Regions from separate parts of the Dongia soli genome, predicted to be linked through region 1. Evidence: riboswitches for the same ligand, from Rfam matches in the RefSeq annotation. Region 1 holds a riboswitch; each other region holds the start of a gene.

Region 1 (10,594 bases):
GCGGACAAGTCACCGGTATCATTCCCAAGCATCTGGAGGATGCCGAAGTCGGCCATCAGGGCCTCACCGAACTGAAGATCGTCGACAGCATGCATACCCGCAAACGCATGATGTTCGATCAATCCGATGCCTTCGTCATCCTGCCGGGCGGTGCCGGCACGCTGGATGAGACCTTCGAGATCATCACTTGGCGGCAGTTAAAATTACATGACAAACCTGTCGTGATCCTGAATGTCGACGGCTATTGGGACAAACTGATCGGGCTGTTCGATCATGTCATCGATAATGGCTTCGCCCGTCCATCCGTGCGCCAGCTCTTTTCCGTCGTGAATGGAGTTGGACGCTTGTTCGATCTGCTGGCCCAGCAACCGGAGACGGCCGACACAGATTATCCCGAGCGGATGTAGCTGAGCGTCCGGAAATCCGTCGGCCTGGAAATCCGTTATTGGCGAATGCTAAACTCCGTTACCCATCCTTAAACTTAATTCAAAACCGTTTGAAGGAGCGCTTGCCGTATGAGCAAGATCAAGGTCAAGAATCCGATCGTCGAGCTTGATGGCGACGAGATGACACGGATCATCTGGAGTTTTATCAAGAACAAGCTGATCCTGCCCTATCTTGACGTCGATTTGAAATATTTCGACCTCGGCGTCGAACACCGCGATCAGACGGCCGATCAGGTAACGATCGATGCCGCCAATGCCATCAAGCAGCATAAGGTCGGTGTCAAATGCGCGACCATCACGCCTGACGAAGGACGGGTAAAGGAATTCAACCTGAAGCAGATGTGGAAGTCGCCCAACGGCACGATCCGCAACATCCTGGATGGCACTGTTTTCCGTCAGCCGATCATCTGCAAGAACGTGCCGCGCCTGGTGCCTGGCTGGACGCAGCCGATCGTGATCGGCCGTCACGCTTTCGGCGATCAGTATCGCGCGACCGATTTCATCGTGCCGGGCAAGGGCAAGCTCACGATCCGCTTCGAGCCTGAAGATGGCGGTGCGGCGATCGAGAAAGAAGTCTTCAAATTCCCCGGCAGCGGTGTCGCTTTGGCGATGTACAACCTGGATGAGTCGATCCGCGGCTTCGCCCGGTCGAGCTTCAACTACGGTTTGACGCTGGGCTGGCCGGTCTATCTCTCGACCAAGAACACCATCCTCAAGGCCTATGACGGCCGCTTCAAGGACATCTTCCAGGAAGTCTTCGACAAGGAATTCGCAGATCAGTTCAAGGCTAAGGGCATCGTCTATGAACATCGCCTGATCGATGACATGGTGGCCAGCGCGCTGAAATGGTCCGGTGGTTTTGTCTGGGCCTGCAAGAACTATGACGGTGACGTGCAGTCCGACACGGTGGCCCAGGGCTTCGGCTCCCTCGGCCTGATGACGTCCGTGCTTCTCTCACCCGATGGCGATGTGGTGGAAGCCGAAGCGGCCCATGGCACGGTGACCCGGCATTACCGCGAATATCAGAAGGGCAAGGAGACCTCGACCAATCCGATCGCCTCGATCTACGCTTGGACCCGCGGCCTCTGGTATCGCGGCAAGTTCGACAATACACCTGAGGTTCAGCGCTTCGCCGAAACGCTGGAAAAGATCTGTGTCGATACGGTCGAAGCCGGCTTCATGACCAAGGATCTGGCCTTGTTGATCAGCCCGTCGCAGACTTGGATGACGACCAATCAGTTTCTCGACAAGCTCGATGAGAACCTGAAGAAGGCGATGGCATCATGGAAATAAGCCGTCGTCAGTTTTCCGTTCTCACCATGGCTACAACCAGCACGCTTATCGCCGGCAGCCTGCCGGCCGTGGCGGCGACCGATCCGGAAAATACAGTTTACATGGATTTGAAGGGCGGCCGCGTGGTGATCCAATTGCGGCCGGATATGGCACCGAAAACTGTGGCCCGTTTCAAGGAACTGGTGCGCAAGGGCTTTTATAACGGCCTCACCTTTCATCGCGTCATCGAAGGCTTCATGGCCCAGGGCGGCGATCCGGAAGGCAACGGCACCGGCGGTTCCGGCCAGAACATCCCGGCTGAGTTTAATGCCTTGAAGCATGTCCGTGGCACGATCTCCATGGCGCGGGCCCAGGATCCGGACAGCGCAGATAGCCAGTTCTTCATCTGCTTTGCCCCTGCCCCCTTCCTCGATGGCCAGTATACGGCTTTCGGCCAAGTGATTCAGGGCATGGAATTCGTCGATCAAATCAAGCGAGGCGATCCGAATGACAACGGCGCCGTGACCAATCCCGACAAGATCATCAAGATGCAGGTCGCGGCAGACGTGAAGTAAGCCCGGCTCTCACACTCGATCCGACAGGCGCGCGCCGCAAGGCCGCGCCTGTTTTTTGCTCACCGGCAACCGCAACGCCTCAAGGGATATGTCAGCGATAAATCGCCGTCGGCCAGGTTTCGAGACGATAGGCTGCATCCCAAAACATCCATTCGAATTCCACCGAACACCGAAACAGATTCAGCATCTTCCGATACAAGGCTGGATTGGTGTCCTGCGCGATTCGGTTCGCTGCCTCTTCCGCACGCTGCACGCTTTGCTGGAATTCCGGGGCGGCATAGGTATCGATCCAAAGCTGGAACGGATTATTGTCGCTCGCTTTGGCGGCGATTGCCGCACCGACCTCGGCATAGATGCTGAAACAGGGCAGAACGGCTGCCAACAAAGTCTCATAGGTCCCCTTCATCCCCTCCGCCAGCATGAAGCCGGTATAGGCCAGGTTTGTGGGCGATGCCGAGGAAGCTGCGACCTCGGCGGCCGTGATTCCGAATGTCGTAAGGAAGGTTTGTTGCATTGCCTGTTCGAAGAACACCGCACCGGCAGCCGCTTCGCCGAATTGCGCAATTGTGCCAGCCGATGGCGCCTTCGCCGCCAAAGCGGCGAGAGCGCGCGCATATTCTGTGAGGTAGAGCGCATCTTGAATCAGATAATGCTGGAAGCGGTCCTGGCGTAAGGTGCCCGCGGTCAGCTCCAGATTGAACGGTAAATCATGAATAGCCTGGCGCAGCTTTGCCGTCTCCTGCCGCGCTTCTTCCAGAAAGGTCGTCATATTTACGGTCTCGACTGATGCCAAAGTTGATGGAAATGATGCACCGGACCATGTCCGCTACCGACGGCGAGTTGGCCGCTGGCGGCGATGGCACCCGTGATATAGGCCTTGGCCTCACGGATGGCTGTGATGACGTCGCGATGCTGCGGCAACAAGGCTGCGATGGCAGACGAGAGAGTGCAGCCGGTGCCATGCGTATTCTCGGTCGCGATCCGGCCGGCATCGAGCTTTGTTATGACGCCATCGGTGAGCACTAGATCTGGGCTCGCCTCGCCTGGCAGGTGCCCGCCTTTCAACAGCACGCGGGACGCACCAAGCGCCTGTAATCCCACCGCCGTTTCCTCCATGTCGTCCCAGTCCTTTGCCACGGCTCGATCGAGCAAGGCGGCAGCTTCAGGCAAATTCGGCGTGATGATCGATGCCATCGGCAACAGCTCTCGGCGCAAGGCGGAGAGCGCTGCCTCATCCAACAGGCGATGACCGCTCTTGGCGATCATGACCGGATCGAGAACGATCCAGCGCGGCTGGCAATGGCGCAAGCATGCAGCCACTTTGGAAATGATCTGGGCATTGGCGAGCATGCCGATCTTTACCGCATCGATCCTCACGTCCTCGAAGATCATATCGATTTGGCGGGCAACGAAAGCCGGTTCGACGACCAGAACCGCCCCGACGCCACGCGTGTTCTGCGCGGTCAGTGCGGTGATTGCCGCAGCGCCGTATGTCCGCAGCGCGGAAAAGGTTTTGAGATCGGCCTGAATGCCGGCGCCACCACTGGGGTCGCTGCCGGCGATACTGAGAATGTTGGGAACCATATGTTCCGGCATCATGGGCGCGCATCCAATATCGATTTCTTGAGCTGACGCGCTGCGGCTGCTGGATCGGCGGTACCGCAGATCGCCGAGACCACGGCGATGCCATCTGCGCCGGCTTGGATCACGGCACTCGCCCGTTCGTGGCCGATGCCGCCAATCGCCACCACCGGCAATAAGATCCGCTGCCGCAACTTTGCGAATTGCTGGAGGCCAAGCGGGGCAGCCGCGTCGCCCTTGGTTGCTGTCGCGAAGACAGGTCCCAGGCCGACATAATCGACCATGGCCGGATCGATCGTTTCGATTTCGGCGGGCCTGCTGACGGAAATGCCAAGGATCTTGTCCGCGCCTAAAAGACCCCTGGCGATTTCCGGCGGCATATCGAACTGGCCGACATGAAGCCCGTCGGCATCGACCGCCAAAGCAATATCCAGCCGATCATTGACGATCAGCGGCACGCCGGCCTGCTTCGCCAGTTCCGCTAGCGTGGCGGCTTCAGCCAAGGCGGATCGCAGATCGCGGTCCTTCGCGCGATATTGAATCATGGTGACACCGCCGGCGATCGCTGCTGCCACGGTTTCGGCAAGTCCACCTGCGGCACAGAGCACGGGATCGGTCACCAGATAGAGGGAGGGATCGAAAGCTGGGTGTCCGATACCGCATGATGGCCGCGTCATGTCAGCCTCGCTTTGGCAAGGATCTCCTCCCCCTCCAGCGCATAAAGCACATCGAGGAAAGCGACTTGGAACGAACCGGGCCCGCCTGCCATTTCCATGGCCGTATCGCCGGCGACACCCATCACGATGGTCGCCTGCACCGCGGCCGCGAAGGCATCGGGTGTAACGGCGAGAAATGGTGCGATCAGCGCCGTCGCGGTACAACCCATGCCGGTCACGCGTGTCATGATCGGATGACCATTGGCGATGCCGGTCACACGTTTGCCGTCGGTCACATAATCCATCGCCCCACTGACCACGACGATCGCGCCGGTCCGGCTGGCCAATCCCTTGGCCTCCTCCAACGCAGCGGCGGAGGAAAGCGTGCTGTCGACACCTTTGCCACCGGCTGTAACGCCGCCACCTTGCATCGCGGCGAGGGCTGTGATCTCGGATGCATTGCCGCGAATGACAGTTGGTCGTTCGGCGAGCAACTCGGCAGCGAGCCGGCTGCGATAGCCGAGCGCTCCCACAGCAACGGGATCCATCACCCAGGGCTTGCCGGCCTGAACCGCCGCGCGCGCGCCAATGCGCATGGCGGCGGCCCGGCTGCTGGAGATGGTGCCCAAATTGATCACCAGTGCATTCGCAACCCGCGCCAGCTCGGCCACCTCATCGGTGTTTTCGACCATGGCGGGCGATGCGCCCAAGGCGAGCAAGGCATTGGCCGTCACATTGGTAACGACCAGATTGGTGATGTTATGAATAAGCGGTGCGCGATCTCTGATCGCTTGCAGGTTTTGCGGCAGATTGGCCGTAGTGTCAGCCGTCATCTTTCGTTCCTATCCCGCAGCTTGGGATGGAGACAGACGGAAGACGGGCCGGAAGAAAGGCAAGTCACAAGCCGCCTGTGCAACAATCCCTTCGCTGGCATGATCCAGATCAGGTTCCTCGGGTATGATCTCAGCCCACTTCTGTCGAAGAGGCACCCCGCGGCACAGTGATGGGGAGTTTAAGGAACTGCGGCACACACTGTCAATGACGAGGCCGGTTGATTAGGAGGGGTATCGCCCTGCCCGCTCCCGCTTCATCGCCATGATCAGGCCGATGACAAACAGAATAGCGCCGAAGGCTGGCGCCAAAGCAGTCTCGAAAGTCTCGCTGGCGGTGAGCTTCGCCGGCACGATGAATAACAGCGCGGCAAGAATGATCATCGCCAAGCCCGCATATTGCCAACGGCGCGATGCGATGGTCCCTTCGGTCGTTCGCTGCAAGGCGGTCCGAAGGCCCCATAAGCCGAAGATCACCAGCACGACCGTGCTGATCATCCACACCACTGCCGGCACAGCGATACTGCGTGGGTCGATTGTTTCCAGCCCACTCGTCACATCACCATCGGTCGCACCGTCGCCCTGGAAAATCAGGTTCAGCAGACTGCCATCGAAGGCGGCGTGCAGAATGACAGCGGCGATATAGGCTGCCGCCAGCCACAGCCATCGGTTCCCCCTGGCTGGCCAGAGAGACAGCAGGAAATAACCCGCGACCATTGCCAATAAACTATGCAGCAAGGCTCCCAGCGCGCCCCGCAGTAAAGCGAAAGCGAGAAGGCTGCGGCTTAACTCCGCTTGATCGCCGAGGACATAGACATAAATGCAGCTTTCGATCAGGGCAAAGCCCAGCGCCGCCGATAAAAGAAGCTGGAACCCGTCTGACGGATGCCGGAGGCGTGACGTACCGCATTTAAGCAAGAGCGCAACGATACCAATTTTCAGAGCCTCTTCGGGCAAGGCCGCATAGATGAAAGCCAGCGAGAGAGACGCCTGGAGATCGTGTGCCGCTTGCAGGTCCCGCTGCAAGGCCGATGTCAGATTGGTCCCGAGCCCGGTCGTGGCAAAGAGCGCCACGCCGGCAAGGACGAAGGCGATATTGGCAGCGAAAGCCAATAGAGCGAGACGGCCGCTGACGGGATATGGAAACAGGCGGCGGAACAGCAATACGTAAAGACCGGATATGAAGATCACGACAGCGAAAGGCAACCACATCTGGTGAGCGATCATCTGCGTGACTATCCCTACGGCTAGTGCCGCTGCTCGACAAGGAAATCCCCTCTCCGATCAGCCTGACATGGCAGGCGCCGAAGAGGGGATGAAATCATCTTCAACCGTTATGCGCGACGACCTGAAATCAGGCAGCCTGGGCGGTCCCGCCGATCGCCTTTTCGATAGCTGACAAGGCGTCCTCGGCTTTGCTGGCATCCGGGCCGCCGGCCTGGGCCATGTCGGGACGGCCACCACCGCCTTGTCCGCCCAAAGCCGCGCTACCCGTCTTGACCAGATCCACGGCGCTCACCTTGCCGGTCAAATCCGACGTGACGCCGACCACGATCGACGCTTTCCCAGCATCATCGGAGATCAGCACGACCACGCCGGAGCCGATCTGCTTCTTCAACTCGTCAGCCATACCTTTCAGCTCTTTTGCTGGCACGTCCTTCAGGACACGGGCGGCAAAGGCGACACCATTGACATCCTTGGTCCCGGTCGATGCGTTCCCCCCACCGGCACCGGCAATGGCAGCCGCCTTGCGCGCTTCGGTCAGGTCGCGTTCCAGCTTTTTCTTTTCCTCGACCAGCGAAACGATACGGCTGGCAAGATCACCAGGAAGTGTCTTCAACGCCGCCGCCGCTTCATTGAGCTGCCGCTGCTGTTCGGCCACATAGGCTTCGGCCGCCGCACCCGTCATCGCCTCGATACGCCGCACGCCCGAAGCCACGGCGCCTTCGCTGACGATCTTGAAGAGGCCGATATCGCCGGTCCGGCGGACATGCGTGCCGCCACAAAGTTCGGTCGAGAAGTTCTTTGCTTCATCCTCATGTCGGCCGCCCATGGAGACGACCCGCACTTCCTCGCCGTATTTTTCGCCAAACAACGCCAAGGCACCGGCTTCGATCGCCGCATCCGGCGTCATCAGATGGGTCTCGACCGGCGCGTTCTTGCGGATACGATCATTGACCTCCTGTTCCACGGCGGCGATGTCTTCGCTGCTCAGCGCGCGTGGATGGCTGAAGTCGAAACGCAGCCGATCGGGCGCGACCAGCGAGCCCTTCTGCGTCACATGCGCGCCGAGACGCCGGCGCAAGGCTTCATGCAGCAGATGGGTCGCCGAATGATGCGCCCGCAACGCCGCTCGCCGCTTGCCATCGACTTTGAACTCGGCCGCTTCCCCGCGCGATACCGTCCCTCTGGTGACCTTGCCGAAATGCACCAGCATGTCGCCGAGCTTTTTCAGCGTATCGCCGACGGCAATTTCACCGCCCCCCGCCGTGACGATCGTGCCGGTATCACCCATCTGGCCACCGGATTCACCGTAGAACGGTGTCTGGTTGGCAATCAGCGCAATCTCATCACCGGCCGAAGCCTTTTCGATTTCCTGGCCGTTCTTCAACATGCCGATGATCTGCCCTTCAGCGCGTTCCGTGGCATAGCCGAGGAAATCGCTGGCGCCGAGCTTTTCGCGCAGATTGAACCAGACCGCCTCGGTTGCCGCTTCGCCCGAACCCGACCAGGCTTTGCGGGCGGTTTCGCGCTGGCGTTCCATGGCCGCATCGAAGCCTGCCTTGTCGACGCTGCGGTCCTGACCGCGCAGAATGTCTTCCGTCAGATCGAGCGGGAAGCCGAACGTGTCATACAGCTTGAAGGCACCATCGCCCGACAGCTTCTGTCCCTGGCCCAGCTTCGACGTCTCGTCGTCGAGCAGGCGGAGGCCGCGATCCAGCATTTGTTTGAAGCGGCTTTCTTCGAGCTTGAAGGTTTCGGTGATCACCGCTTCGGCGCGGATCAGTTCCGGATAGGCCTGCCCCATCTGGGCGATCAGTGCCGGCACCAGACGCCACATCAGCGGCTCCTGGCAACCGAGCTTGTGGGCATGGCGCATCGCCCGGCGCATGATCCTGCGCAGCACATAGCCGCGGCCTTCATTGGCCGGCAGGACGCCGTCCGCCACCAGGAAGCTGCAGGAGCGCAAATGATCGGCGATGACCCGATGTGATACCTTTAAAGGACCGTCCGGATCGGTGCCCGATGCCGCCGCCGAAGCCTCGATCAAGGCCCGCATCAAATCGATATCGTAATTGTCGTGCTTGCCCTGCAGCACTGCGGCCAAGCGTTCCAGCCCCATGCCAGTATCGATCGAGGGGCGCGGCAGGTTGACCCGCTCATCCTTGGTCAATTGTTCGAACTGCATGAAGACCAGGTTCCAGATCTCGATGAACCGGTCGCCGTCTTCATCCGGACTGCCCGGCGGGCCGCCGGGAATCGAGGACCCGTGGTCATAGAAAATTTCCGAACACGGACCGCAGGGGCCGGTATCGCCCATCGCCCAGAAATTATCCGAGGTCGGAATGCGGATGATGCGGTCGTCCGACAGGCCGGCAATCTTCTGCCAGAGGCCGAAGGCTTCGTCGTCCTGGTGATAGACCGTGACCAGCAGCTTGTCCTTGGAAAGGCCGAATTCCTTGGTGATCAGGCGCCAGGCCAGATCGATCGCCCGCTCTTTGAAATAATCGCCGAAGGAAAAATTCCCCAGCATTTCAAAGAAGGTATGATGCCGCGCCGTATAGCCCACATTTTCCAGGTCGTTATGCTTGCCGCCGGCGCGGACGCATTTCTGTGCTGTCGCGGCCCGCACGTAATCCCGCTTCTCGGCCCCGGTAAAGACGTTCTTGAACTGGACCATGCCGGCATTGGTGAACATCAATGTCGGGTCATTTCGAGGCACCAGCGGACTGGACGGCACAATTTCGTGCCCCTCCTTCCGGAAGTAATCCAGGAATGTGCGGCGGATATCATTCGCGGTCTGCATTATCGGTCGATCCAGCAATCGTCGGTCTGAGGTGATGGTTCAATCGGCCCGGAGAGCCATATTCCTGTGTAGATATCGGGTTGCGAGCAAGCCGGGTCCAGGCCCTGACATATATCCCTGGCTATCCAGACCTATATGCAGAGGGTCGCCTGTCTTGCGGCGCAAAAAGTGACTATTTCTGTTTTTCCGCGTCGCGACAAGGAGATTGAGGGAAACCGGGCAAATTTCGCGCGCCCCCCTCTCTCCGATAGTACTGTTCGAAGGCTGTAACCGGCGACCGGACCGGCAAAGGGCGCTCACTCACAACCGGAGCCGCGGAACCGCTCAAGGATGCAGATAAGCTTGGGGCGTGGCACGGTTACCCGTATCCACGCCCCCGGAGAGAACTGATATGGCGAGGTGGTCGCCCCTCGGCGAACCGCCTCATTCAGCCGCTTGAGCGGCGAAACTCGTTATTCCTCGTCCTCGCTGCCGCTGTTGCCAGCCTTATCCAGCATGGCGCCGGCGACCAAGCCGGCATTCTGCCGGATCTTCGCCTCGATTTCGGCGGCTATCTGCGGATTGTCGCGGAGGAACGCCTTGGCATTCTCACGGCCTTGGCCGATACGCTGGCCGCTATAGGAGAACCAGGCACCCGATTTCTCGACCACATTGGCGGCAACACCAAGATCGATCAACTCACCGGTCTTCGAAATGCCTTCGCCATACATGATGTCGAATTCGACCACGCGGAACGGCGGCGCCACCTTGTTTTTCACCACCTTGACCCGGGTCTGGTTGCCGACCACAGTTTCCTTGTCCTTGATGGCGCCGATACGGCGGATATCGAGGCGAACCGAGGCATAGAATTTCAATGCATTACCGCCGGTCGTGGTTTCCGGATTACCGAACATCACGCCGATCTTCATGCGGATCTGGTTGATGAAGATCACCATGCAGCGCGAACGCGAAATCGAGCCGGTCAGCTTGCGCAAAGCCTGGCTCATCAACCGCGCCTGCAGGCCCACATGGGAATCACCCATCTCGCCTTCCAATTCCGCGCGCGGCACCAGGGCCGCCACGGAATCGATCACGAGCACGTCGATGGCGCCAGACCGGACCAGGGTATCGGCAATTTCCAGCGCCTGTTCGCCGGCATCGGGCTGCGAGATCAGCAGATCATCGACATTGACGCCGAGCTTGGCGGCATAGGCCGGATCGAGCGCGT
Region 2 (10,594 bases), 980 kb from region 1:
ACGTCATGACCGTGGGTGTCGATCGTTCCTGCCGTCCCGCCCTCTAGCGTCACGTTATTGACGAGGGTCATGGCGGCATCGGTCCGCAAGGTGGTATCGGTCAAAATGAGCTTACCGATGCCCAGCGCCATGCCATTGGTGATCGCCAGGGTTCCCGATCCTGCGATGATGCTGCCGCTGAAGGCGCTGTTGACCCCGCTCAGTGTCAACGTGTTCGCGCCGATCGAAACAATCGCGCCAGTGCCGGAGATCGTGCCGGCAAAGGTGGTATCGGTGGTACCCTGGACGAGCAATCCGGTATCAGCTCCGGTCATCAGCTTGCTGCCCGCAACGCCGCTGAGATCGCCCATCAACACGATCTGTGCATTCGTGAGATCGAAAACGGCGCTGGCGCCCACCAGATCGACATTCCCCATCGTCGCAAGGATGTTGCCACTGGCATCTATCCCGAGCGTTCCTTTCTCGATTGTCGTCTGGCCGGTATAACTGATGTTGCCGCCCAAAGTCAGGGAGCCGGCGCCGTCCTTGATCAAACCGCCTGCCCCCGCGGTCACTTCCGCGATATCGCCACTCAAGGTCATGTCATGGCCGTTGGTGTCGACCGTCCCCACGGTGTTCAGGGAAACGGCATTGCCGAGGGTGACGTCATCATTCGCCTGCAAGCCCCCGCCATTGATGGTGACCGCGCCAGTACCCAGTGCGGCATTGTTGCCGACCGCCACGGTGCCCGCATTGACCGTTGTGCCGCCGGTATAGGTGTTGGTGCCGTTCAGCGTCAGCATGCCGGCGCCGGCTTTGATGATACCGACGCTGTTGCCGCCGCCCGACCCGGCTTCGTCGGCGATGATATCGTTCACCGTTTGGGTGTCGCCGGCATCTGGTGCATAGGTAAGCGAGGCATTCGTTCCCTGCAGGAAGATGCCTGAACCGAAAGCCGAGCCGGCGGTGCCATTCGCGCTGGAATTAAACGTGGTGCCGCCGCTGCCGCCCGCAACGCTGCCGCCGTCGATGGTCAGCGAGCCCTTGATGACGATGCTGCCGCCGTCTTGGACAAAGATCGCGCCGCCTATGCCGCCGCCGCCGCCGCCGCCCTGGCCGCCATTGCCGCCACCGAAACCGGCGCTAGCGCCGAGGCCGGCGGCACTCCCGCCGCCGCCGCCGCCGAAACCGCCATTGCCGCCGCTGCCGCAGGCCGAACCGCCGCCGCCGCCGCCGAAACCACCCGCACCGCCCGTATTTACAGGGCTGCAAGAATTACTGTCGCCGCCGCCGCCGCCGCCGAAGCCACCGTCGCCACCCGGTGCCACCGCGCTCGCACTCGAGCCGCCGCCGCCGCTATAGTCTCCGCCGGCACCGCCGGCCGCTCCCGAGCCCTGGACGGAGCCCGCACCGCCTGCCGGTCCCCCGCCATCGCCGCCTTTGCCCGGCGAACCTGCCACGCCTTGCCCCCCATCTGCGAACACGCCGCCGCCGCCGCCGCCGTTAGAGCCGGAGCCATCGCCGCCATCGCCGCCCATGCCACCGCCACCGCCGTTGTCAGGACCGCCTGGCAGGACATTATCGCCACCCGCACCGCCCTGTGCGCTATTGGAGTCAAGTGACACATCATCCAGTGTCACGGCTGCGCCATTGCGCACGAAAATGGCGCCGCCGGCTCCCATGCCACCGCCGGCGCCGCCACCGCCGTGGTTGCCGCCGCCATCGCCACCTTTCGCCAGTGCGTTCTTCACGGCGAGATTGCTAATCGCCACATTGCCGCCGCCGATGAAGAAGCCGCGGTAAGTCGCGTTCCCATCGATCGAATGACTATTGCCATTGATGGTAAGGTCTTTATCGATCACCGGCAGATTGTCGGTCAGCGTGATATCGCCGGTCACATTGATCGTGTCACCGGCATTCGCATTGCTGATGCAATTGGTGAGCTCGCTGCCATTGCTGGCATCGCAGGAAGCCGCTTCGGCTGACGAGGCCGGATAACCTGCCGTCAGCAAGGTCAGAAAGGAAATCGCCAGCGGCGAGGCCGCTATCATCAATCGCTGCCGCCGGCTGCCATTCGCAGACACGGTTCCCCTGGCTCTTCCGCCCACCATCTTTTCCCCCAATTCGGGCAAATCAAAGCGGGGGGCATGGCGGCGCGGCGCATGTGAATGCATGCAGCCCGGCAGTCGCACGACTCAAGGCGCGTCTTCTGCAGAACCCCCAAATTTCAGCAGACGCTGCCCAAAGCCCGTAGCATCAAAGTGCTTAATAAACAAGGAATCCAAACCGGCATGATGGGTTTATCATCGTTCGGAAGCGGAGAATTTTCCTTTCCCTTCATTGGTGCAATAAGGCGACAAGAAAAGAAACATGGTTAATGGCGTCACCGGCACGGTTCGGCAGCTATCGCCAAGGCGCCGTCGCTTCCAACCATTCGCGTGTGCGCGCTTCCGGATCGGCATTGCAGATGATATCGGTCACCACCGCCGCGCTATCGGCGCCATGTCTGAACACGCCAGCAAGCCGCTCCGGATTGAGGCCGCCTATGGCCACCAACGGCCGTGGCCCGACGCACTGCTTCCATTCGGCGAGGCGCTCAAGCCCTTGCGGCTCCCATCTCATTTTCTTCAAGATAGTCTGATAGACCGGACCGAGCGCCACGTAGTCCGGATTAGCGTCCAGCGCGGTCGCAAGTTCGCTATGGTCGTGCGTGCTGAGACCCAGCCTTAGACCCGCCCGTCGGATAGCGGAGAGATCGGCTTCAGCGAGATCTTCCTGCCCTAGATGCACGAAATCGCATCCTTCCTCGATTGCCAGTTGCCAATAGTCGTTGATGACGAGCGTGCAGCCGGCGCTGGCGCAAATCGACTTAGCTCTGCTGATTTCGGCCCGCAGCGCAATCTCCTCCATATCTTTGATGCGGAGCTGCACGAGCTTCACGCCGAGCGGCACCAACCGCGCGATCCATTCGGCGCTGTCGACGATGAGGTAAAACGGGTCAAGTTTCACTGGAACACGGCCTTGCCGATAATGGGGGTCGAGGGAACCGCCATGTCGCGCGGCTCCAGCATGCCGGCGCGGAAGGCTTGGCGGCCCGCCTCGATGGCGAGAGCGAAAGCATGGGCCATGGCGGCGGGATCCCCGGCTGCGGCGACGGCAGTGTTGAGCAGAACGGCGTCAAAACCCAGTTCCATGACAACCGCAGCATGTGACGGACGGCCGATGCCGGCATCCACGATCAGCGGAATCTCCGGGAAATTGGCGCGCAGGGCGCGCAGGGCGGACTGATTGACCGGCCCCATCGCGGAACCGATCGGCGCGCACCAAGGCATCAGCACACGGCACCCGGCTTCCAGCAGCTTTTCGGCAACGACGAGGTCGTCAGTCGTATAGGGAAAGACCTGAAAACCTTCACCGGACAATATGCGCGCGGCCTCGATCAGCGCAAAAACGTCCGGCTGGAGCGTGTCGTGATGGCCGATCACTTCCAGCTTGATCCAGTCGGTACGGAAGACCTCGCGCGCCATCTTGGCCGTCAGCACCGCCTCGGAGATGCTGTGGCAGCCGGCGGTGTTTGGCAGGACGCTTACGCCAAGCTCCTGGATCATTTCGAAGAACGCGCCGCCCGACCTGCCGCCGGCCGTCTCACGGCGGAGTGAGACCGTCACAATTTCCGTCCGTGACTTCCGCACCGCTTCCGCCAGAGCGGCGGGCGAAGGATAGCGCGCCGTACCAAGCAAAAGGCGCGAGGCAAATTCGGTTCCATAGAGCGACAGCACGTTCAGCCTCCCTGCATGGGAGACAGGATTTCAATGCGGTCCCGTTCCGCGAGGGTGCGCTTGATGCGATCCTCGCTGTGCACCAGTTCGCCATTCACCGCGGTGGCCAACCACCGGCCCCGATAGTCGAGTAGCGATAGCAACTCATGCAACGTCGTGGCGGCGACTTCCCGCTCCTCACCATTGACGATGAACTTCATCGAAGGGCTCTCCTTTGATTCTACGGTATTGGTCGCGTCTTCCAGCCTCCCTCGCCAGTTCCGCCGCAGCTTCGGCTGCCATGGCTGGAGCGAGCAGGAAGCCATGCCGGTAAAGGCCGTTGACGCGGATCGCATCGGCACTGACGATCACACGGGGAAAATTGTCTGCAAAGGCGGGGCGGATGCCGGTTCCCGTCTCCACGAGCCGCGCCTCCCCAAAGGCTGGATGCAGCGCATAGGCGGCATTGAGCAATTCCATCACCGAACGGACGGTCATGGGCCCGCCCACCTCGCTTTCGATCATGGTCGCCCCGATCATGAAGCGGCCAGCCGCGCGCGGCACGACATAGAGCGGATGGCGCGGATGTAGCAGCCGCACGGGCCGCGACAGGACGATCTCCGTGCTGTGCAGGTAGAGCATCTCACCCCGCACGCCGCGCAACCCCTGCATCCTGCCGATCGCACCATCTCCTATGCAGTCAACCACTCGATCGAAGCTTCCGTCTGCAGGCGCAACGTCGCTCCTGCCCAGCCGGAAACGGACGCCCCGATCGGCCAACCTCGTTTGGAGGCCGGTCAACGCCTCTCGGGGATCCAGATGCGCCTCACCAGGAAAGAACAAGCCACGGCAGAAACGGCCGGCAAGTGCAGGCTCCAGCCGGGCGATACCCTCTTCGTCCAGCCATATCGCCCCGCCCATGGTGCGGTCGGCGAAGCGGGCCAACTCACCGACGTCACGCGGCGGTGCAACCACCAGCGTGCCGTTGCGTCGGACATGGCCGGGCAATGCGGCTTCCCACCAATCCGCGGCGGAGCGGCCGAGATCGAACACCGCCTGTTCGGCGCTTTCGCGCTCGCACCAGGGTGCCAGCATCCCACCGGCGAACCAGGATGCACTGCCCTCAATCGACGGACGACGATCGGTGACGGTAATCGCCATGCCTCGTGAGACCAGTTCGAAGGCAACGGCCAGGCCTGCCACGCCTGCACCCCTGACGAGGACGTTCACCGCCGTGTCGCAACGCTTGCAACTTCGATCGGCATGTAGAGGTCGCCACCTTCGCGGAACTTCTCGGCCATAGCGGCCATACCCTCTTTCTGCGTCTGGGCGCGGATGTCGTGCGATATGCGCATGGAGCAGAATTTCGGCCCGCACATGGAGCAGAAATGCGCCACCTTGTGCGCCTCCTTTGGCAGCGTTTCATCGTGTAAGGACCGCGCCGTCTCAGGATCAAGCGAAAGGTTGAACTGGTCCTCCCAGCGGAACTCGAAGCGGGCGCGGCTAAGCGCATCGTCCCTGATCTTCGCCGCTGGATGGCCCTTGGCGAGATCGGCAGCATGGGCGGCGATCTTGTAGGTGATGACACCTGTTTTCACATCGTCGCGGTCGGGCAGGCCCAGATGCTCCTTCGGTGTGACGTAGCAGAGCATTGCCGTGCCGAACCAGCCGATCATGGCGGCGCCAATGCCGCTGGTGATGTGGTCGTACCCTGGCGCAATGTCTGTCGTCAGTGGTCCGAGCGTATAGAACGGCGCCTCACCGCAGACGGCGAGCTGCTTGTCCATGTTTTGCTTGATCTTGTGCATCGGCACATGGCCGGGGCCTTCGATCATCACCTGACAGTCCTTTGCCCAGGCGATTTTTGTCAGTTCGCCCAAGGTCTCCAGCTCGGCGAATTGCGCGGCGTCATTGGCGTCGGCGACGGAGCCCGGCCGCAATCCGTCCCCCAGTGAGAAAGAGACGTCATAGGCGCGGCAAATGTCGCAGATTTCCTCGAAATGCTGGTAGAGAAAGCTCTCTTTATGATGATACAGACACCACTTGGCCATGATCGAGCCGCCACGCGAGACGATGCCGGTGACGCGGTTGACGGTAAGCGGGATGTAATGCAACCGCACGCCTGCGTGGATGGTGAAATAATCCACGCCTTGCTCAGCCTGCTCGATCAGTGTGTCGCGATACACCTCCCATGTCAGATCCTCAGCAATGCCTTTGACCTTTTCCAGTGCCTGGTAGAGTGGCACCGTGCCGATGGGCACCGGCGAATTGCGGACGATCCACTCGCGGATGTTATGGATGTTGCGGCCGGTGGAAAGGTCCATGACCGTATCTGCGCCCCAGCGGGTCGCCCAGACCATCTTATCCACCTCCTCGGCCATGGAGGAGCTGACGGCGGAATTGCCGATATTGGCGTTGATCTTGACGAGGAAGTTGCGGCCGATCGCCATCGGCTCGCTCTCTGGATGGTTGATGTTGGCCGGGATAATCGCTCGTCCGCGGGCAACCTCGTCGCGCACGAATTCCGGCGTAACGAAATCGGGTATCGCCGCGCCGAAGCTTTCTCCGTCGCGCGCCATCGTGTTGCGCATTTGCTCCCGGCCGAGATTCTCGCGAATGGCGACGAATTCCATTTCCGGCGTGATTATGCCCGCTTTTGCATAGACAAGCTGGGTCACTGCCTTCCCGTCCCGCGCCTTCAAGGGGCGGTGGCGCAGCGGAAACTCCGGCGTCAGTTGCTCGCCGGCGACAAAACCGTTGTCCGCCGGTTTGACATGGCGCCCGTCATAGGCCGTCACATCGTCGCGCGCTTCGATCCAGGAGGCTCGAACACGTGGCAGCCCTTTTTCTATCTGCGTCTCACTTGCCGTATCCGTGTAGGGACCGGAAGAATCGTAAACTGTCACAGGTTGCTCGCCAGCGGTTGGATGTACCGCTATCTCCCGCATAGGAACGCGTATATCAGGATGAAGAAAGCCGGACCTGAAGACTTTGGTCGAGGCGGGCAGCGGCCCCGTGGTGACAGCAGGTCTGGTCGGTGGGTTGGCCTTGGTGGCCTGAATGAACGTCATGATCGAGGCTCCTCGCTTTGCAAGCAATGGAGACCCAGCTCTGACAGGAAGGAGAAAGAGCGCCTAAGTTGGAATGGTCGCATATGACCTGTCAGGCGTCCGCACCGTCCCTACGCCAGTATGAACTGGATCAGGTTCATAGGGTTCCGGCGCTGCCTTGCGGCCTGCCGTATCTCAGCCCCTTGTCGGGGCACCCCTGGTGATAGTGCAAATCTGCCCGCTGCCACCTGGAATGTCAACGCAGCCGTGCGCCCGCTATAAGCGAGCGGTCGACTCCCTTCGCAGTGACGGCTCGAAGGGCGCAACTTCAACGATGCGCCCCTTGCAGCAAGCACCATGTTGAACTGATCATCACCTCCGGCAAGGTCCGGCCCCAGCGGATAATTTGCCGGCGCGCGCCAAGTTTCTCCCCAAGCCGTTTGCCGCTCGCGGTCTGAGCGCACCGCTGCACGGTTTTTCCAGGCCGCCTGCGCCTTAGGCGCCGGTCAGTCTTTCTCTGAACTCCTCGGTTACCTATTTCCCCATATCGCCGATGGCGCAGTGAGGGGCTCGGCTGCGTGACGGCCGGGTTCGGTTCGGCCGAGGGCCCTGCGCCGAGCCTGATGCCGTCGGCGAGGACCGTGGCCAGCAGACAGCACCTTCGAGCTGGATAAGGGGACACGGCCATGGCGCGGTGGTACAGGCAAAATTGCGAGTCTTGGTGCTGTTTCATCACCAGGGCGGTGCGCATGTTTTCACCACAACTAGCGATCCGAGACAACTGCGATAGCAGCTCGGCATATTTGAAATGGAGCCTCAAAATGAAACATGCACTTCTTGCTACGGCCGCGGTTATCCTCGCCGCCACGGTAACGCTGACTGACGCGGGCGCAACAGCGCCGGCGACAACGCAAGCTAGGGCCGAAGTCCATGAGATGATGACGCAGTCGTTCAAGGGCGCACAAACCGTCTCAGGTAAGGAACTGATCTTCGCCAGGGGGGCGGGGTGTTACCGACCGGAGCCGGGTTCTCATCGCACGCGCATCGGAAATGGGTGTTAAACGGTCGACCTATCATCGAGCCATTGATGAAGAGAAGCCCGCTATAATCCTCCGCCGGCTCGAGGCCGGCGATCGATAGGAGCAGATTAAAGGAGCCCCGTGCATGATTGCACGGGGCCAGTCAACGTTACGAGTTGTGGGGAATGCTCGCGATGACCAACCGGTCGATTCACGTAAGTTCCGATTATTTCCGCCGATACTTCCGCGGAACAGCGGCCCTCGCTTCCCAATTCGCGAGGTATTGACGCGCCAGATCTGCGTCGCGAACGACAAGCAACTTTTCAGCGTTCTTCCCCTGCGCAGCTTTGGTGAAATTGAAGCTGCGAGTGATCACGGTTTCGCCTTCGATCACCATCACGTTGTTATGGGCGATGGCGACCTTGTAGTCGATTGCCACTGGCACGCCGGCATTTTGCAGATAGGTGGCGCCGGTGTATTTGGCGGTCGCCCGGCTCTTGTCGAGGATCACCTGCACCTCGACGCCGCGACGATACGCATCGTCGAGGGCCTTGGCAATCGGCGCGCGGAAGTGAAGCTATAGGCCTGCACGCGGATCTGCCTTTTCGCAGCACTGATCGCGGTGACAATCAAATCGGTGCAAGGCCCGCCCGGCGTAAAGCAGGTCGTGATGGATGGCGTAGCTACTGCTGGCGCCGCCGCTGTTATCGCAAGGCCGATCGCAAGAAGACTGATTCGTAAAAGCCAGCGCATCGCAACCCGGAATCTTCGATCGGCCTCCGCATGGCGGCCGGCTGCATCGACGAAGTTCACGGCTCCAAACGCTTTCGAATTTCATCGCTAGATGGGTTGATGAAGACGTCGGGGCGCCCTGGTCATCGCGGATGGCCCAGTTGTGGGACGGCTCGGCTGGGTGGCTGTGGGGTTCGGTCTGGCCGAGCTGCTGGGGGTGCTGGCCAACGGCCGAGGGCCTCAGGTCGAGTCTGAGCGTCGGCAAGGACCGTGGTCAGCAGACAGCATGATCGAGCTGGACAGGGGGACTCGGCCATCGCGCGATGGTACAGGCAAAATTGCGAATCTCGGCGCTGTTTTATGACCAGGGCGGTGCCCATGTTTTTTACTACTACTAGAGGTGCTGTCGCCCGGTACAACGCTCCTTGCTTTCAGGAGATGACAGAAGAACGCGGCGACGTCGGCAAGTGAAGCTGTTGCCAAAACAGGCGTGCCGGATGGCGAATACGAAGCCGGGGTCGCCATGTTCGACCAAAAGCAACTGACCGACCTCACGATCGCGTTCGATCTGATGAATGCCTACAACCGGATGGCGCAGCTTCCGCAGTCACCTGCTGCGACCAAGCAATAGCAGCCTCGGCACTATTTAAATTGGAGCCTAAAATGAGACATGCACTTTTCGCCGCTGGCGCGGCTATCCTCGCCGCCACTACGATGCTGACCGGCGCGGGCGGAACACCGCAGGGGACAACGCAAGCTGGGGGCAAGCTCCAGGAGACGATCACGCCGCTGTTGAAGGACGAACCACAAAACGTCCCCGGTAAGGCACTGCTCTTGGCCGACGTGGTGTTCCCGATAGGCGCCGCCTCCCCATCGCACACCCATCCGAAGTCGGTGTTCATCCGGTCGACCTATCATGAGCGCCATTGATGACGAGAAGCCCCGGGTCTATATAGCCATCCCGCCGGCGGCTCGAGCCCGGCGATCGATAGGAGCGTAATGTCATGACTTTATTGTTCGCCGATGACTTTTCGGCCGACCGCGCCGCCTTGGTGACACGTCGCGATTTTGCCTGCCGTGTTATCGGCACCGCCGCTCTGACCATAACCTTCGGTTTTGCGGCAGGGAGGGCCGTCGCAAACGATCGCGCGATCTTTGGAAATGTCCGGCAAAAGCGTCAGATCGCAGGTGCCTCTTTCGGCAAGTACACTCGCCTTTTACACGTCGACGACAAGGTCTTCCAAAGCGATCTGCTGTGGACCGGGAAAGATGGGCAATTACAGGTGGCGATGCTCGACGGCAGCAGTTTGAGCCTCGGCGAGAATGCTGAAGTTCAGTTGAATGATTCGCTTGCCGGCAATACTTTCTCCAGCTTCCTCCATATCCTCGACGGCGCCTTCTGCTTCAACAGCGGTAAAGCAGAAAGGCCCCCGGCATCCCCGAAAATCGAGACGCCCTTCGCTATATTGAGCTTGCGCGGCACCGAGGTCTTTGCTGGCCGCTTCGAAAGCTCTTACGACATTTTTGTTTCCAGCGGCGAGGTTGAAGTGCAAAACGATGCGGGGGCGGTCACCCTGAAAGCCGGTCACGGCACGTCGCTGCGGGCGCGCAATGTTCCGCCGACACGGCCCGAAGTCTGGAGCGATGCGAAAATCAAACGCGCGCGCGCATTGGCAGGGGAATAGTGCCTGTCAGCCCGGCGAGGTTGACCCAGCATCAGCCATTTGTATGGTTCGATCCGGAAGATATCGTTCAATTCAATTAGCGATGAAATCGCCAACTTCATGCAGAAGTGAGCGCCGGACGGGGCCAGTGAAACGCATGATAGCGCCTCGAACCGCTGATCAGGATCGGGTCCTGGGAGTGTATGGCCAATGGCTTCGGAAGCTGAGCGTCGGGTCCCAGCCGAAATGAGGACAGCTCGATGTCAGGAGGTGGCCTGAGGATCGGCAAGTTGGTACCCGCCGCTTCATCGGTTCTCGATATGGCAACCCCATCGTAAACTCCATTCGGAGCTTCAGCCAATGCCACGGGCCGCTCTCTCCGGAGCCTTATG
Region 3 (10,594 bases), on a different contig from region 1:
TACGAACGCGAGGTCGATCGCGCTGGTGAGATGCCGATGGATCTTGCCAAGCAGATCAAGTCACGCGCCAAGGAAGTCGGCCTCTATGCTGCCAATATGCCGGAAGAGGTCGGCGGCGGCGGTCTCGACGTCATGTCGCAGATGCTGATGGAGCGGGAACTCGGGAAGTGCAATTGGGCGCTGCAGAAATTCGTTGGCCGGCCATCGGCGATCCTGATGGCCTGCCGTGACGAGCAGATTGAGAAATATCTGCTGCCGACCGTGCGGGGTGAGAAGATGGAAGTGTTCGCCCTGACGGAGCCAGGCGCCGGCTCCGACGCCATGTCGATCAGCACCCGCGCCGAAGCTGATGGCGATGATTACGTCCTTAATGGCGGCAAGCATTTCATCAGCGGCATCGGCCTGCCCGATTTCGCCATCGTTTTCACCGTCACCGGTGTCGATGAAACCAAGCGTGGCCCGCGCAAGCGCGTCACCGCCTTCCTGGTCGATCGCGACACGCCCGGCTTCAGCATCCGCCGCGGCCCGCGTTGCGTTTCCTATCGCGCCTATGACAATTACGAACTCTTCTTCGACAATGTGCGCCTCAACAAGCGGCAGATTCTGGGCGAGGAAGGCAAAGGCTTTGTGCTGGCCAATCAGTGGCTGACCGGCGGCCGGGTGATGGTTGCCGCCAATTGCTGCGGCAAGGCTGAGCGGGCGATGGAATTGGCGACCGATTGGGCGGCGACGCGCAAGCAGTTCGGCCAGACCATCGGCAAGTTCCAGGGCACATCTTTCAAGCTCGCCGATATGGCGACGGAATTGCGCGCCGCCGATGCCCTGGTTGCCTATACCTGCTGGAAGCTGGAGCAGGGAACCATGACCGATGCCGATGCCGCCATGGCGAAACTCTTCGCCAGCGAAATGCTGGGCCGCGTGACCGACCAGGCAATCCAGATTTTCGGCGGCATGGGGCTGATGGACGAGTTGCCGCTGGAGATGATGTGGCGCGATGCCCGGATCGAACGCATCTGGGAAGGCACGTCGGAAATCCAGCGCCATATCATTTCGCGCGATATGCTGCGCGCCAAGGAACAGTAAGGAGTAGGGACCGATCATGTTTCAGAAGAATCTGCTGAAGGGCAAACGCATCCTGGTGACCGGCGGCGGCACCGGCCTTGGCTACAGCATGGGACACCGCTTCCTCGAACTCGGCGCCGAACTGGTGATCTGCGGCCGGCGCGAAGAAGTGCTCAAGGAAGCCGCCGAGAAGCTGATGGCGGAAACCGGTGGCAAGGTGGAAACCCATGGCTGCGATATCCGCGATGCGGAAGCGGTCGACAAGATGATCGCGGCGATCTGGGAACAGGGCCCGCTGGATTCACTGGTCAACAATGCCGCCGGCAATTTCATCTCACGGACCGAGGATCTCAGCCCGCGCGCCGTCGATGCCGTGCTCAATATCGTGCTGCATGGCAGCGCCTATGCGACGCTCGCCTGTGGCAAGCGCTGGCTGAAGGAGGGCCGCAAGGCCTCGGTTCTTTCCATCGTCACGACTTATGCCTGGACCGGTTCCGCCTATGTGGTGCCCTCGGCCATGGCCAAGGCCGGCGTGTTGTCGATGATCCGCAGCCTGGCAGTGGAATGGGGCGGACGCGGCGTGCGGCTCAATGCCATCGCGCCGGGTCCGTTCCCGACGAAGGGTGCCTGGGAGCGGCTGGTGCCGCGCGCCGATCTTGCCAAGAAGTTCGAGACCAACAATCCGCTGCAGCGGGTCGGGGACCATAGCGAGCTTGCCAATCTCGCCACCTTCCTGCTCTCCGATTTCGCCGGTTATATCAATGGCGAGGTGGTCACGATCGACGGTGGCGAATGGCTGCAGGGCGCCGGCCAGTTCAACTTCCTGCGCGATATGACCGACGCCGATTGGGAATCGCTGAAACCGAAGAAAAAATAACCGCCCTGGCGATAGTGAAAGAAAAAGCCCCCGGATGCGATCCGGGGGCTTTTTTCTTGCGATTGAGGCGCCGCTTAAGACCGGGTGCCTTCCAGATCGAGATCGCCGGATTCGATGGCGCTGCGCAAAGCAGCGAGACCGCGATCGATTTCTTCATACATTTCGCGAGCGCGTCCCAGATCGCGGATATCGCTTTCGGTGATCGGGCCGCGCTTCGGATTGCCGAGATCGACCACCTGCGCCAGGTAGCGGCCGCGCAGCTTGGCGGCGAGGCGCACGACACGCTGGATTTCCGCCGGGGCGGCGCCGATCACGGCATTGGTGGTTTCTGCCCGGGTGAAGTTCCGCATTTCATGATTGAGGTGGCAGAGATACTGGCCGACCGAGGGTGAGGTGGTCAGCAGCTTGGCACGACGCCGCGCGTCTTCCGCCATCAGCTGCACCATGTTGGTTTTCGATTCGGCGGCCTGAGGAACGGGCGCGGCATGGTCGGCCGTCATCGCAGTGAGGGTCGCCCCGCCCAAGACCGGACCGGCCCGATTCTGCCCGGCAGATTCTGCCCGGGGAACCATGGCCGATAGCTCTTTGCCTTCGTCGCGGCGTGCAAACATCGATAACATCTGGCTTCCCCATGATCAGTTGCTGGGCGTCGGTATCGACGCTCTTTTAGGGAAGCAAGCGGCGTGCCAGAACTTGCGGCGGATGACCGTCGGGATTTTAACCAAACGCGAAGTCGTCGTGGCCTCGGCTGAGGACCTCCTGTAGCGCACCGGCGGCCCGGTCAATCAGCCCCTCGGGCTGCATCGCACTGGTGGGATAGAGGGCGATGCCGACAGCGACCCGGACGGTCTGACTGCCATTGCCGGTATCAACCGGCTTGGTCAACTCGGTGACGATTTTCTCCGCGACGATCTGCACGTCTTCGATGCGCGGCATAGCTTCTGCCAGGACGGCAAATTGGCGCCGTTCGAGCCGGGCGACGGTATCGCTGGCGCGCATGATCTGGTGCAAGCGTCCGGTCAGGACACCCATCAAAGCATCCTCATTGGCCGATGAAAGCAGCCCGTGGGGTTGCAAAACCGGGGTGACCTCGATCAGCAATACGGCAAAGAAATCCTGGTTCCGCTTGGCGCGGCGTTCGGCGAGGCCGAGAAATTCCCAGAATAACGGCGGGGCTGCCAGACCGGTTGCCGCGTCGCGCAGTCGCAGACGCGAGAGATGCCGTTCGCTATGCCGGCGATTGACTACCGATCGCAAGGCGCGCCGCAAGCCGTTCGGTGTCAGCTCCTGCCGCTGCATGACATCCACGGCGCCGTTATCGAGATAGGATTGTTCCGTCTCGGCATCGGCCTGGTCAGTGATGACAACGACGGCGGCGAGATGCGCAAGATCATCAATGATCCGCAGGTGATCTGTCTGGCTCGGTAACTTCAGGGCATCGAGATCGAGCAGGAACACATTGCCTGCATTGTCCCGCGCAGCTTCAACTGTAGCCGCGCTGTTGAAGTCGAGCGCCGTACTGGTTTTGGCGCAGAGCTGGCGCACCCAATCGATTTCCGCCTGGTTGGGCGAAACCATCGTCAACAGGATCGGTTCTGACGCGGCAAGAAAAGTCACAATCAGCAGCTCCTCGACAGCCAAGCTCGCAGAGCACCCTTAAGAAAAAATTAAATCGAGTTTTACGGTTGTGCGACGTTACCCTCGGGCAACGCCGTTGCTGCCGCTGCAAAATTTGATTAGAGACGGGTGATGTCCTTGCCGGCCGACCTTCATCTCGCCCTGAAGAGCATCCCGCTGCTGGCGGCCGTCCCGGTCGCGGAATGGTCGATTGCCCGTCTTGGCGGCATCACCAACCGCAATTACCGGCTCTGTCATGAGCGAAGCGGCCGGGACTATGTGCTGCGCCTACCGGGCGCCGGCGGCGGTCAATATCTCAATCGGCCGGCCGGTATCCATAATGCCGCTTTGGCCGCCGATATCGGGATCGCTCCGGCTGTCTTGTTCGCCGATGAGACGCGCGGCTGGCAGGTCACGGCATTCCTGCCCAATGCGATCTCCCTGCAATCGGCCGATTTCCAAGACGGGGAAAGCCTGGCGGCGGTCGGGCGCGTCATCGGCAGGCTGCAACGGTCGGGCGCAGCCTTCCAGCATGAAATGCGTCCCTTCGCCATATCCGACCGCTATCTGTCGCTGGCACCGGAACCGCGTTTGCAACGTCTCCGACAGGAGGCTGCCTGGTTGGACGCGGCTATTGAAGGCTCCGATCACTCATTGGTGCCCAGCCATATCGATCCCAATCCGAGCAATTTCCTGCGTCTGCCGGATCGCAGCTTGTGGCTGATCGACTGGGAATTTTCGGCCCGCGCCGATCCCTTCTGGGATATCGGCGCCATTGCGCTCGACAATGACTTGGACGAGGCGCAGATCGATTGGCTGCTCGCCGCCTCGGGTTATGCCGTGACGCCGCAATCCGCCCTGCGCGTTGCTCATTTCAGGACGGCCCTGTGCCTGGTCGCGGCGAGCTGGGCTTTTGTGGAAATTGCCGCCGGCAATGAGACGGCAGATCTGCGCGATTTCGCCGAACAACGGCTGTCGGCTTTTGCCACCGGTCTTGCGGTGCTGGTCAAGCGCTGAGGGCGAGGGCCAGGCTTTCCGGGCCGGCATCGGGAAGAGTGATGGTGACCGTGGTGCCGTGCCCCGGCTCGCTGGCGATGCTAAGCACCCCGCCCATCAATTCGCTAAAGCGCTGCGCCAGCGGCAGGCCGAGCCCTGTACCTTCGAATTTGCGGGCCAGCGAGCTGTCGATCTGGCCGAAGGGGGCTAAAGCGATCGGAATATCTTCGCTCGACATGCCGATGCCTTGATCAGCGACCTCAAAGCAATAGAGGCCGGTTTCCGTCTGTCGGCCGGAGAGCCGGACAGAGCTGCCATCCGGTGAGAATTTGATCGCATTCGACAGAAGATTGATCAGGCATTGCCGCAGCTTCGCCGCATCGGTGGTGAAGATCGGCAATATCGGGGCGATGTCCAAGTGCAGCGTGATATTGCGGCTTCGTAGCGACGGCTCCACCATCCGCGCAACTTCGCGCAGCAGAGCCGTCGGGTCCGTGCGGCTATTCTGCAGCGGCATGCGGCCAAGTTCGATCTTGGTCAGATCGAGAATATTGTTGATGATCGTCAGCAAATGCCGCCCGGCGGCGTGGATATCATCGACATAGGCACCGTAGCGGGCATCACCCAGTGGGCCGAAGGTCTTATGCTGAATCAGTTCCGAGAATCCGATGATCGCATTCAGCGGCGTGCGCAATTCATGGCTCATATTGGCGAGGAACTGGGATTTTGCTTTGCTGGCGGCCTCGGCGCGGGCGACGTTCCGGGTCAGTTCCAGGCTGCGCTCATGCTGCCGTTGCAACAGCCGGTCACCACGGCCGACGATGAGAATGAGGACGCCATTGGCGATGGCAAAGGCCGCCACAGTGAGGCCGATCAGCCAATAGGTGAAGCGGTCGATCGCCGTCACGAAAACGGTGACATCATCATAGACTTCGAAGACGCCGACAACCTTGCCGTCTTTGGCGCCGTAAATCGGCACATAACTGGAAATGATATCGCGATCGGTGACGGCGCCTTCGAAAGCATCGACCGTATGGGCATGCGCCATCTCGCTGGCGACGACGCCGTTGCGGGCGGATTCCACACCTTCATCGTCGCTCTTGTCCTGGCCGATCTGTCGGGGATCGGTCGAGAACAATGTATGGCCCTCGAGGTCATAGATTTTGACCTGGATAATCGGCGCCTTCTTGACAAGGGTCTTCACGTCCTGATTGAGCAATTCGACTTCCGGCCGTCCCTGCAGTTGTTCCGGCGGAAGGGCGCTGAGGAGGCGTAGGACATCCGCATGCTCATCCCATAAGGAGTTCGCCAGCAGGCGCGCTGCCGTCACGTTGGACTGTTCCGCCTCCGCTTCCATCTGCCGGACGGCCCAGCTGCGATAAAAGAGGGTGAGGCCCAAAGCGGTAACGATCAGGACGATGGCGGACAGAATCGCGAAATTCCGCGTCAGGCGAAAGCGTTTGGAGGTTGTGGAAGGGGGTTCCATGGGCATTTTCGTTCGTAGATACACGCCATGATGCGACCCTAAATCCAATTTATTAATAATGGCCTTCCACGGCGTGACAGGCTCGGCTTCGCCCAGCAACCCTGATGGTCCCGGCTACTCCCCAGCCAATGCCCGAGCCACCGGGCCGAGCCACCGGCCTGAGACCTTGTCCGGCCTTGACTTACCGTCCTGGCGCGACCATTCTCGCGCTCGCTCAACGGGGTGCCCGATGCCGGGCTGAGAGAAGCGATTGCCACTTCAACCCGATGAACCTGATCCGGTTAATACCGGCGGAGGGATATGAGTCACCGGTAAACCGATGCACCATTTCTCCTCCGCCGCTTTGTGGAGGAGTTTTCGCATGCGTGTTTCGGCATCTCTGCTGGCGGCGGTTTTCGGCATTCTTCTTTCGAGCGCGGCACAGGCTGCGGAGCCGACCCTGACCGTCTATACCTATGATTCCTTTATCAGCGAATGGGGCCCCGGTCCGGCCATCCAGAAGCAGTTCGAGGCCCAATGCCACTGCAAGCTGACCTGGGTCGGACTGGAGGATGGCGCCGCCTTGCTGTCGCGGCTGAAGATGGAAGGAAAGAAGACAAAGGCTGATGTCGTGCTTGGCCTCGATACCAATCTCACCAGCGAAGCGGCGGCGACGGGTTTCTTCGCCCCGGCCAAGGTCGATGTCTCCAAGCTGAAGCTGCCGGTCGCCTGGAATGACAAGACCTTCGTTCCCTATGACTACGGCTATTTCGCTTTCGTCTACGATTCACAGAAGCTGCCCAATCCACCGAAGAGCCTGGCGGAGCTGACGGCGCCGGGCGATCAGCCGAAGATTCTCCTGATGGATCCGCGCACTTCGACGCCGGGTCTTGGCCTGCTCCTTTGGATGAAGGAGGTCTATGGCGATAAGGCGACCGAGGCCTGGGCGAAGGTTGCGCCGAAGGTGCTCACCATCAGCAAAGGTTGGAGCGAGGCCTATGGCCTGTTTGTGAAAGGCGAGGCGCCGATGGTGCTCAGCTACACGACCTCGCCGGCTTATCATCAGATCAACGAGAAGACCGATCGCTATAAGGCGCTGGATTTCCCGGAAGGCAATTATCTCCAGGTCGAAGTGGCGGCTCGGATGGCATCGAGCAAGCATGCCGATCTTGCCGAACAGTTCCTGGCCTTCCTGACCTCGCCCGAGGTGCAGAAGCTGATCCCGACCACCAATTACATGTTCCCGGTGGTCGATATCGGCAATGACCTGCCGGCAGAATTCCGCAACATCCCGCAGCCCCAGAAGACCCTGTTGATGCCGAGCGATGAGGTCGCCAAGCATCGCCATGCCTGGATCCGGGAATGGCTCGAGACGGTCAGCCGCTGAATTCGCACGCGCCTATCATGACGACGACACGGCCGATAGCGGGCTATCCGCTGATCGGGATCGCTTCCCTCGGCCGGGTTGCCGCCGCCATCCTGATCGCGGTGATCGCTGCTATCCTGGTGCGGCTTCTCGACCAAGCATCCGCCGGCGACATCCGGGATCTGATCGGCGACAGCTATCTGCGCCGGGTGGTGATTTTCACCGTGATGCAGGCGGTGCTGTCGACGCTGCTCTCTCTTGCGCTCGCTGTGCCGGTGACACGCGCTTTGGCACGGCAAAGCCATTTCCCCGGGCGGGGCGTGCTGTTGCGGCTCTTCTCCCTGCCGCTGGTCATGCCGGCGCTGGTGGCGATTTTTGGTGTGGTCGCCGCTTATGGCCAGCAGGGCTGGATGGCGCGGCTGGTCGGCGTTGGGGTTTGGCCATCGATCTATGGGCTCGGCGGTATCCTGGTCGCGCATGTCTTCTTCAATCTGCCGCTGGCAGTGCGCCTGCTCTTGCCGGCCTGGCAGACCGTGCCGGCGGAAACCTGGCGGCTCGCAGCACAACTCGGCATGACGTCGGGCCATATTTTCCGGCTGATCGAATGGCCGCTCTTGCGCCGCGTCGTGCCGCAAATTGCCGCCACCATCTTCATGCTCTGCTTCGTCAGCTTCGCCATCGTGCTGACCCTGGGCGGCGGGCCGCGCGCTTCAACCTTGGAAGTCACGATCTTCCAGGCGATCCGTTTCGATGCCGACCTGCCGCGCGCCGGGCTGCTCGCCCTGCTCGAACTGGTCCTGTGCCTGATCGCCGGGATACTCTGCCGTGGCCTCACCCAGCGGATGGATTTCGCCGCCGGTTTCGGTCGGCCTGGCTGGCGTCACGATGCATCGACCAGATGGGCGCGGATCGGCGACAGCGCCTGGATCGTGCTTGCAGTGCTGTTCGTCGGCTTGCCCGAACTCGCCTTGCTGGCCGATGGCTTGCGCGGCTTTACCGCGGATTTGCCCTGGCCGGTTCTGGCGCAGGCGGCCTTGCTGGGCTTGTCCATCTCAGTGATCGCCGGTGCCGGTGCCACTTTCTTCGGCTTCGTCCTTGCGGCTGCCGGCCATCAGCCCTCGCCGTGCCGTGCCGGTCTGTTCGTCAGGATCATGAAATCGCTGCAAGCGCTTGCCGGCCTGCTGCCGCTGGCGATGTCGCCGATGGTGCTCGGCATCGGCTTCTATCTGTTGATCACCGATTATACCGATAGCGATCTGTGGTCGGTCATCGGTATCATCCTGCTCAACATCGCCATGGCCATTCCTTTCTGCCTGGCCCTGCTGATGCCGGCCGTCGACCGCAATCTGCAACAGCATGATCGTCTCTGCCGTGAATTGAGCATTGTCGGCTTCAACCGTTTCCGTCTGATCGACTGGCCCAGCTTGCGGCCGCAAATCGCCACGGCTTTCGCCTTGGCGACCAGCCTGGGGCTCGGCGATCTGATCGGTATCAGCCTGTTTGGCAATCCGGACCTGCGGACCCTCAGCATGCTGCTCTATGAGCAGCTCTCTGCCTATCGGATGGATCAGGCGGCGGCGACGGCGCTGATCTTGTTACTTCTGGTGCTGGGGGTCTATGGCGCGATCGAGCGTCTTGTGGGTGGAAAACAATGACGGCCTACCTGGAATGCCGCGCGCTGCGGTTCCGCTATGAAGAGATGATGATGCGCTTCGATCTTGAAATCGAACGCGGGAGCTGCGTGGCGGTGATCGGCCCGAGCGGTGCGGGGAAGAGTACGCTGCTTGCTCTGATTGGCGGGTTTGAACATGCCGATGACGGCTGCGTCTTGGTGGAGGGGCGGGACATCACCGCCGTGCCGGCGGCCCAGCGGCCGGTCACAACCTTGTTTCAAGACAATAATCTTTTCGCGCATTTGACCGCGTCCCAGAATGTCGGGCTCGGCCTCCATCCCGGCTTGCGGCTGAGCGATGCGCAGCGCCGCGATGTCGGGCAGGCGCTGGAACAAGTCGGGCTTGAGGAGTTCGGCAACCGCCGCCCGGCGCAATTATCCGGCGGCGAGCGCCAGCGTGTCGCCATTGCCCGCTGCCTTGTGCGTCGCCGGCCGATCCTGCTGCTGGACGAACCGTTCGGGGCGCTGGGGCCGGCGATGCGGCTGGAGATGCTGGATCTGGTCGACGCCCTGCGCCGTCAGCATGGGCTGACCGTGCTGATGGTGACCCATGATCCGGCAGATGCGGCGCGCATCGCCGACCGCACAGCCTTTGTGGCGGAAGGCGAGGTGGTTCTGAGCGACGCAACGACAAGTGTCCTGCAGTCGGACCTGCCGGTGATCCGCGACTATCTCGGCCGGTAGCCTGTCGTTTTCAATTGGTCTCGAACTTGCCGCGCAAGGCTTCGACCGCGCGGTCGATGAAGAGACGCACCTTCGGTGCCAGATAGCGCCCGGCCGGATGCACCACATGTATCGGCAAAGGCGGCGGTTCATAGCCGACCAGTAGGCGTTGCAACTTGCCTTCCGCCTCCAGCGGTTCCGATTGATAGGACATGACGCGAATGACGCCGCCGCCGGCAATCGCCGCATCGAGGGCTGCTTGAATCGTGCTGACAATCAAGCGGGCATTTATCGGCACGGTGATCTCCTTGGCTCCCTTGCCGAAGGTCCAGCGGTCGATGACCGGCCGCACGCCCGATATCGCGATGGCGTCATGGCCTACCAGATCCTGCGGTGTCTTTGGCGCATCATGGGCCGCGAGATAAGCGGGGCTTGCGCAAATGACGCGGCGGATATGGCCGACCTGGATCGCTTGCAGGGTTGAATCCGCAAGTGCGGCGATGCGGATGCCGAGATCGATGCCTTCGTCGATATAGGAGACGATACGATTGAGCAGCAGCATCGAGACACTGACCTGCGGGTAGTCACGCATGAAGGCCTGGACGATGGGCAGGACATGGAGCCGGCCGAACATCTCCGGCGCCGTCACGCTCAGCAAGCCGCGCGGCTCCAGTTTCTCCGACGCCGCCGACAATTCCAGCTCCTCAAAATCCGCCAGGGCTCGGCGGCCGAGATCGAGATAGCGCGTCCCGGCATCGGTGAGTGCCACCGCCCGCGTGGTGCGGTTGAAGAGGCGCGTGCCGAGCCGTTCCTCTAGCTCCGCCACCGCGCGGGTGACGGCCGCGGGCGAACGGTTGAGCCGCCGGGCCGCGGCGA

Evidence for each region. A riboswitch is a leader RNA that binds a small molecule or an ion and turns the genes downstream of it on or off. The one in region 1 is predicted to bind thiamine pyrophosphate.
Region 2: linked by a shared signal. The riboswitch ahead of thiC (phosphomethylpyrimidine synthase ThiC) and the one ahead of thiM (hydroxyethylthiazole kinase) in region 1 are both predicted to bind thiamine pyrophosphate.
Region 3: linked by a shared signal. The riboswitch ahead of thiB (thiamine ABC transporter substrate binding subunit) and the one ahead of thiM (hydroxyethylthiazole kinase) in region 1 are both predicted to bind thiamine pyrophosphate.

Annotation. Positions count from the first base shown of each region.
Region 1 is NZ_JAXCLW010000002.1:202,380-212,973, reverse strand. It holds gene SMD27_RS07555 (LOG family protein) at 1-407, shown strand, start outside; gene SMD27_RS07550 (NADP-dependent isocitrate dehydrogenase) at 516-1,739, shown strand; gene SMD27_RS07545 (peptidylprolyl isomerase) at 1,766-2,293, shown strand; gene tenA (thiaminase II) at 2,385-3,062, opposite strand; gene thiD (bifunctional hydroxymethylpyrimidine kinase/phosphomethylpyrimidine kinase) at 3,065-3,892, opposite strand; gene thiE (thiamine phosphate synthase) at 3,889-4,551, opposite strand; gene thiM (hydroxyethylthiazole kinase) at 4,548-5,363, opposite strand; TPP riboswitch at 5,432-5,533, opposite strand; gene SMD27_RS07520 (PrsW family glutamic-type intramembrane protease) at 5,586-6,587, opposite strand; gene alaS (alanine--tRNA ligase) at 6,715-9,387, opposite strand; gene recA (recombinase RecA) at 9,840-10,594, opposite strand, start outside.
Region 2 is NZ_JAXCLW010000002.1:1,179,343-1,189,936, forward strand. It holds gene SMD27_RS11955 (autotransporter domain-containing protein) at 1-2,030, opposite strand, end outside; gene SMD27_RS11960 (thiamine phosphate synthase) at 2,383-2,988, opposite strand; gene SMD27_RS11965 (thiazole synthase) at 2,985-3,758, opposite strand; gene thiS (sulfur carrier protein ThiS) at 3,761-3,958, opposite strand; gene thiO (glycine oxidase ThiO) at 3,936-4,967, opposite strand; gene thiC (phosphomethylpyrimidine synthase ThiC) at 4,964-6,808, opposite strand; TPP riboswitch at 6,898-7,016, opposite strand; gene SMD27_RS11985 (phospholipase D-like domain-containing protein) at 8,033-8,317, opposite strand; gene SMD27_RS11990 (hypothetical protein) at 9,029-9,169, shown strand; gene SMD27_RS11995 (cupin domain-containing protein) at 9,202-9,468, shown strand; gene SMD27_RS12000 (FecR family protein) at 9,552-10,223, shown strand.
Region 3 is NZ_JAXCLW010000007.1:88,786-99,379, forward strand. It holds gene SMD27_RS19520 (acyl-CoA dehydrogenase family protein) at 1-1,083, shown strand, start outside; gene SMD27_RS19525 (SDR family oxidoreductase) at 1,100-1,939, shown strand; gene SMD27_RS19530 (hypothetical protein) at 2,014-2,559, opposite strand; gene SMD27_RS19535 (GGDEF domain-containing protein) at 2,657-3,556, opposite strand; gene SMD27_RS19540 (choline kinase family protein) at 3,689-4,573, shown strand; gene SMD27_RS19545 (sensor histidine kinase) at 4,563-6,038, opposite strand; TPP riboswitch at 6,247-6,355, shown strand; gene thiB (thiamine ABC transporter substrate binding subunit) at 6,400-7,404, shown strand; gene thiP (thiamine/thiamine pyrophosphate ABC transporter permease) at 7,422-9,038, shown strand; gene thiQ (thiamine ABC transporter ATP-binding protein) at 9,035-9,739, shown strand; gene SMD27_RS19565 (LysR family transcriptional regulator) at 9,750-10,594, opposite strand, start outside.